DNA from 2 places in the Faecalibacterium duncaniae genome. Region 1 is predicted to be linked to the other one. Evidence: a T-box and tRNA genes for the amino acid it is inferred to sense, from the RefSeq annotation. Region 1 holds a T-box; the other holds one or more tRNA genes.

What was found. The T-box of region 1 lies ahead of asnS (asparagine--tRNA ligase). A T-box ahead of a tRNA ligase gene usually reads a tRNA of that ligase, here a tRNA-Asn.
Region 2: it encodes a tRNA-Asn, which carries the amino acid that the T-box ahead of asnS (asparagine--tRNA ligase) is inferred to sense. The anticodon was not compared.

Annotation. Positions count from the first base shown of each region.
Region 1 covers NZ_CP048437.1:459,241-462,652, forward strand. Annotated here, with positions in the region: gene GXM22_RS02075 (A/G-specific adenine glycosylase) at 1-187, opposite strand, end outside; gene asnS (asparagine--tRNA ligase) at 356-1,744, opposite strand; T-box leader at 1,792-2,048, opposite strand; gene GXM22_RS02085 (YveK family protein) at 2,212-3,412, shown strand, end outside.
Region 2 covers NZ_CP048437.1:1,064,008-1,067,419, reverse strand. Annotated here, with positions in the region: gene GXM22_RS05125 (peptidase domain-containing ABC transporter) at 1-1,087, opposite strand, end outside; tRNA gene GXM22_RS05120 (tRNA-Asn) at 1,560-1,636, opposite strand; gene GXM22_RS05115 (sigma-E processing peptidase SpoIIGA) at 2,128-2,994, shown strand; gene GXM22_RS05110 (sigma-70 family RNA polymerase sigma factor) at 3,325-3,412, shown strand, end outside.

The sequences.
Region 1 (3,412 bases):
CCAGCGCGGGGATATCCGGCAGGGCGGCAAGGAAGCGCTCGTAGTAGGGCAGCGCCGCCGAGACCCGGGTCTGCTGCAGCATGATCTCGCTCAGCCAGACATGGTAGGGCGTGGGGTCCTCCCGGAAGGGGAGGATGCGGCGGTTGGCGTAGAACCAGTCCAACAGGGCAGGAGCGATATTTTCCACTTGTATTTATCTCCTTGTTGAAAACAACCCTCTCCGTCATTGCTCCGCAATGCCACCTTTCCCGAGGGGAGAGGCTATGCTGCCTTTATCCAAGAGCCGCAATAGGCTCCCCCTTCGGGGGAGCTGGCAAAGCCGACAGGCTTTGACTGAGAGGGTTGAATTTAATCCTTAGAAACCGTAAGCGGTGCGGGGGAAGGGCAGCACGTCACGGATGTTCTGGATGCCCGTGAGGTACATGATCATCCGCTCGAAGCCCAGGCCGTAACCGGCGTGCTCCACGCCGCCGAACTTGCGCAGGTTCAGGTACCACTCGTAGTTGGTCTTGTCCATGCCCAGCTCGTCCATGCGGGCTACCAGCTTGTCGTAGTTCTCCTCGCGCTGGCTGCCGCCGATCAGCTCGCCGATGCCGGGCACCAGCATATCAGCTGCGGCCACGGTCTTGCCGTCCGCGTTCATCTTCATGTAGAAGCTCTTGATCTCCTTGGGGTAATCGGTGACAAAGACGGGCTTCTTGAACACGACCTCGGTCAGGTAGCGCTCGTGCTCGGTCTGGATATCCACGCCCCACTCCACAGGGAACTGGAACTTCTTGTTGTTCTTCTTCAGGATCTCAATGGCCTCAGTGTAGGTGATGCGGCCGAACTCGCTGTTTGCCACCAGCTCCAGGCGCTCGATCAGGCCCTTGTCGATGAACTGGTTGAAGAAGGCCATCTCATCGGGGCAGTTGTCCAGCACGTAGCAGATGACGAACTTGGTCATGGCCTCGGCGGTGTCCATGTAGCCCTTCAGGTCGCAGAAGGCCATCTCGGGCTCGATCATCCAGAACTCGGCGGCGTGGCGGGTGGTAAAGCTCTTCTCCGCACGGAAGGTGGGGCCGAAGGTGTACACCTTGCCAAAGGCCATGGCCATGGCCTCAGCCTCCAGCTGGCCGGAAACGGTCAGGTTGACGGGCTTCTCAAAGAAGTCCTGGCTGTAATCCACGGTGCCGTCCTCGTTCTTGGGCACGTTCTGCAGGTCCAGCGTGGTGACCTGGAACATCTCACCGGCACCTTCGCAGTCGGAAGCGGTCAGCAGGGGAGAGTGGGAGTAGATGAAGCCATTCTCCTGGAAGAACTTGTGGATGGCGTAGGCAGCCACGCTGCGCACGCGGAATGCGGCGTTGAAAGTGTTGGTGCGGGGGCGCAGGGTGGGCATGGTGCGCAGATACTCCATGCTCATCTTCTTTTTCTGCAGGGGGTACTCGTCTGCGGGGCAGTCGCCCAGGATCTCCACGCTGTCGGCGTTCAGCTCAAAGGGCTGCTTTGCCTGCGGGGTCAGGACGATGCGGCCCACGATGCGCAGGCTGCTGTACAGGCCGGTGTGGATGACCTCCTCGTAGTTTGCCAGCTTGCCTGCCTCCAGCACGACCTGCAGGGTCTTGAAGCAGCCGCCGTCCGACAGGGCGATGAAGCCGATGTTCTTGGAATCACGGATGTTCTTGGCCCAGCCGCACACGGTGACCACCGTGCCGTCGGCGGGAGTGTTCTTGTACAGCGAGACGATCTCAGTACGTTCCATCTTTTTTTCCTCCGATATAAAAATAAAAAGACAGCTTTGCCCTGAATTTTCAGGGCGAACAAGCTGTCTTGTAATGTCCGCGGTGCCACCTGAATTACCGGAAGTGTCCGGTCGCTCGCGCGCTCCAATAAGCGCTGCCCTGGTAACGCTGGGCTTTGCGGCGCACCTACTGGCGGCGGAATGCCGTGTTCAGTTTGCAGCTCCCGGGTGTTCATTCGCGCACTGGCCCGCACGCGGCTCTCAGCTGCTGCCGCGCTCTCTGGAGCGTCCGGAATGCGTTACTTTTCCCGATCCTTGCTTTTCAGTAATTCTAAAAATAGCACAGCAGCACCGGTTTGTCAATCGGCTTTTTGTGGAAAAACGGTTGAATTCTGCCGGAAAGAATGATATTATTTATTCTGCTATAGTATGTGCATTGCACAAAACGGAACAAACATGAAGATTGGCTTTGTCCTGAGGAGTAGAGCATGAACGAAAATCAAACCACTTACCCCACCGGCGCACAGGATGAGGAAGAGATCGACCTCGTCGCGCTCATGGTGACCCTTCTGCACAAGCTCAAGCCCATCCTGCTGACCGCGGTTGTCTGTGCTGTGATCGCTGGCGGCCTTGCCGGGGTAAAGATCCTGCGCGGCGGCGCTGTTTCGGCAGAAGATCAGGTTGCTTATGAAGAGGCTCTGGCTGAGTATCAGCAGAAAAAGAAGGATTATGAGTTTGCTGTGCAGCAGTACGAGCTGACGGCGAAGAGCAACGAGGATGCGCAGTCTAGTGTGCAGGAAGCACTGAAACAGGCACAGGACTATGCAGAAAAGTCGCTGCTAAAAAATCTGGACGTTTATAATGTCTGGACGGCGCAGGCTGACCTTTATATTGACAGCGGCTACAAAATCCAGCCGGGTTCTGCGTATCAGAATGTTGACCCGACCGGTGCGTTGCTGGCTGCATATCAGAAACAGCTGGTCAGCGGTGACTCCATGAATGCTGCCGCTGATGCCGTAGGGGTAGATGTGCGCTACCTGAAGGGCGTGGTCACGGTAGAACTTTCCCAGAACGACAGTGGCGAGTATAACGGCGTGATGACCTTGCAGGCGTATGCTGCAGATCAGCAGACCGCAGAGAAAATTCTGAACGTGCTGCTGGGTCGTCTGGATCTGATCCATGATAAAGCGGCAGCTGCTGTGTGCAGCCACAGTGTACGCGTGATTGATCAGAGCGTGACACAGGGGGTCTCCACGGAACTGCGTGCGTTGCAGCAGACGAGCGATGAAGATGTTCAGAATCTGCAGAGCCAGCTGGTGGAACTGCAGAGTGCCCGTCAGGCGCTGGATGACAATCTGGCTTCTGCTAAGAGTACTTGGGAGAGTGCGGAGGAGCCCGCACTGGGCGGCGGCGCTGCCTCCTCGGTGGCAAAGTACCTGCTCATTGGCTTCCTGCTGGGCGGTGTGCTTGCCTGCGGCGTGGTCGTGGTCAAGTTCCTGCTGGACGGCATGGTCTACTCGGCCAGCGAGCTGAACCGCTCCACCGGCCTGCCCGTGCTGGGCGCGCTGGCCAGCGACCGCACCAAGAAAGCCGGAAAGCTGGATGCAAAGCTCTATCAGATGGAGGGCCGCCCCGATGGCAGCGCGGACGCTGAGATGCTCTGCCTGATGGCTCAGACCATCCGCAGCC
Region 2 (3,412 bases), 600 kb from region 1:
GCTGCTTGAAGATGATGACGAGCAGCAGGCTCAGAACGGTGGTAAACAGGGTAATGGAGAACAGCGAGGAGTTCATCCGGAACAGGACAAAGCCTGTACCCACGGCCATCACAATGTCCATGACCACGCTCATTGCAATGCTGGTCAGCACCGATTTGATGGTGCCTGCATCGGAATAGCGGGTGGTGATCTCGCCGGTCTTACGGGATGCAAAGAACTTCATCGGCAGTTTGTACACATGCTCGAAGTAGCCCAGCATCAACGGGATATCGATTTTAATGGAAAGAAAGATCAGGATCCACTGTCTCACAGTCGAGAGCAGCGTGCTGGTCAGGTTGACCACACTGAACACGACAATGAGCGATATGAGCAGACTTTTCAGCCCATAAGGCAGCACCTCGTCCATGATCGCCTTATTAAAGACGGTGGACACGATGCCGATCAGTGTCAGGATCACTGAACTGAGAATAGCGTAAGCAAACAGCTTTTTCTGGGGAAGCAGCAGATCCATGTACCGCTTCAACATGTTGTTGCGGGCTGCCTTGGCTTCCTCTTTGCCCTCCACCTTGTGCTTGCCGGTGCCGCCCTTGAACTCCGCTGTGGGGTTCAGCAGCAGCAGCACGCCGGTGAAGTTTTTATAGAACTCATCCAGACTGATCTTTTTCAGTTCATTTGCAGGGTCGCCGATGACGACGTAATCCTTGCATTTGTACTTTTTGCTTGCATCAGCCTTGCGTTCTTCTTCCTGCACCACATGCTTGCGGCGGGCATCGTCCTCCTTGATGGTCGTCTTTTTGAAGATGACCACAAAGTGGGTCAGGCCCTGGTCGGTAATGACCTGCGCAATTGCGGGCAGTGTGAAATCGCTTAAAAAGTTTTCGCGGTCAACACGGACAGCCGCCGTGCTGAAGCCCAACTCATTGGCTGCTTTCTGCAGGCCAACGAGGTTCGTGCCTTTCATGTCGGTTCCCATCATATCCCGCAGGCGGGTGATGGTGATTTCCTTTTTGTAATGGAGGCACACCATTGCGAGCGAAGCGGCCGCGCAGTCCGTAGAATCGTGCTGCCGCACATAGGTATAACGCATACGATGTTTCCTTTACAAGAGACCGACAACCAAAAGCAAACGATCTCTTTTTCAATGTACTGTGTCTATTTCAAAACTACGGCTTTTATTCTAGCACACCCGGTCTGTTTGCACAAGCCCCAGTTTGCTGTTGTTTTGACCGTAGGTCTGACAAATGAAAAAGGTTTTCTTTTTGCACTCCGGTTTAACAGCGCATAGCCTTCTGCTTTGCCCTGCCCTGCGGAGAACCAGGGCAAAGCAGAAGTCCGCTGCTATCAAAAGAAGGGAGCGCCTACCCTTTGATCTGAGTCAATCACCACAGAACGTTTAAAAACTGTTCCAAGGTTTGGGTGTAGTATACCACAATCTGACAGCATCTTCAAGAGGACATTTTTTAAGAAACCATTAATTTTGAAGATTTTGTGAAAAAAGTCTCAGATTGGTTACAACACCCGGTTAAAAAACAAGCGGCGAAGTTGCCCTCGCCGCCTAATGGCGCCTCTTGCCTGACTCGAACAGGCGACACCCTGATTAACAGTCAGGTGCTCTAACCGACTGAGCTAAAGAGGCACATCTTTCAAAACGCAATTCCGCAGCGCACAATTGACTGCGAGATGTATTATAACTCTTCCCGCTCCCTTTTGCAAGCCTTTTTTGGAAATTTGTGAAAAATGTTTTTCAAAAGGGCTCAACCCTCTCAGTCAAAGCCTTGCAGCAGCGAAAGGTCAGGCTGTCCCTCCCATACAACCTCTCCGTCATCATCGCTAACGCTCGATGCCACCTCCCCTAGTAGGGGAGGCCTTGGCAGGAGATTCGTTTTTCGATTGATTCGCCTTCGGCTCCAAAATCATCATCTGCCGCAAGGGAAAGACTTTGCGCCAGCAGGGCAAACAGGAGCGAAGCGCCAGCCCCCGAAAACGCGACGGTATGCCAAGGGCTCCCCTACTAGGGGAGCTGTCGCGGCAAAGCCCGCGACTGAGAGGTTTTATGCAAAAGCAAAGCCTCTCCTTCGCCCTCTTTCTCCCCCACCTTCTGCTACACTGATCTCTACCAGAAAGAAGGTGCCGCCCATCAAGACTGTGATCTACCTCGATGTCCTGCTGCTGACGAATTTTGCGCTCACGCTGCTGTTCCTGCTGGCGGCGGGGCTGCTGGCCGGGGTGGAGTGCCGGGCCGGGCGGCTGCTGTTGGGCGGGGCGGCGGGGGCAGCTTCCTCGTTGGCCCTGCTGGCCCCGGAAGCGCCGGACGCTGCCGCGCTCTTATATAAAGTGTCAACCGCTGCCCTCACGGTGGCCGCTGCCTACGGCTGGCCGGGGAGCAGATGCTTTGCCCGACTTGTGGGGTGGTTCTGCGCGGGAAATCTGCTGCTGGCGGGGGCGCTGCTCCTGCCCGGAGCCCAGACCAACAACGGCTGCATCTACCTGCCCCTCTCGCCGGGGGCACTGCTGGCGGGCGCGGGCGGGGTGGTGCTGGCTGTGCAGGGGGTGCTCCGCTTTCTGGGCCGGGGCGGCGGGCAGGTATTCCCCGCCCGGCTCACCGTGGCAGACACAGCGCTGGATGTCCGGGCCTTCTGCGACACCGGCTTTTCGGTGCAGGAGCCGCTTTCGGGCCGAACGGTGGTGCTGGTGCGGTTCGGTGCCGTGCAGAGCCGCCTGCCGCCCGCCCTGGGTACTTATCTGGAGCAGCACTTTGCCGGGGCCGCTCCCCTGCCCGACCCGGCGCTGGGGGTGCGCCTTGTTCCCTGCACCACCGTGGCCGGGCACTGTATCCTGCCGGCCGTCCCGGCCAGCCTGTGCTGCACCGGCTCCCCCGCCGGGCAGGGCAGGGCCGAGCACCTCTATGCCGCCTTCACCGACCTCCCCCCGCCGCCTGATGGGTGGGAAGTGCTGGTGGGGAGCGAAACCGTCAGCAGCCTGGCGCATGGGTAGGCTGCACTTCCATACAACCTCTCCCTGTTTCCGCCACTGGCGGCGGTCGTCGTTGCCTAACAGGTGAAAGGCAGAGCTTACGGCTCAACCCCCCAGTCGCCTGCGGCGACAGCCCCCGCTATTAGGGGGGCCCTTGGCATGGCGCAAAGCCTATCCTCTTTGCCAAGGCCGCCCCTACTAGGGGCGGTGGCATCCCGTAGGGATGACGGTGGGGTTTGACCCCAGCTGCTGCTTACGGCTCAGCCCCCGCTAGTAAGGAGCCCTTGTCAAAACCAGAACCTCTCCTCTTCGCGAGAGGGCTTCACAAAGGAGGAACCGCCCTTGCATCATCTGCTTTCACTTCTTTGCCGTCTTTATTGCTTTCTGCTGGCCCCTTCCGCCGCCCACTACATCAACGGCGGGCCCAGCCTGCCGCCGC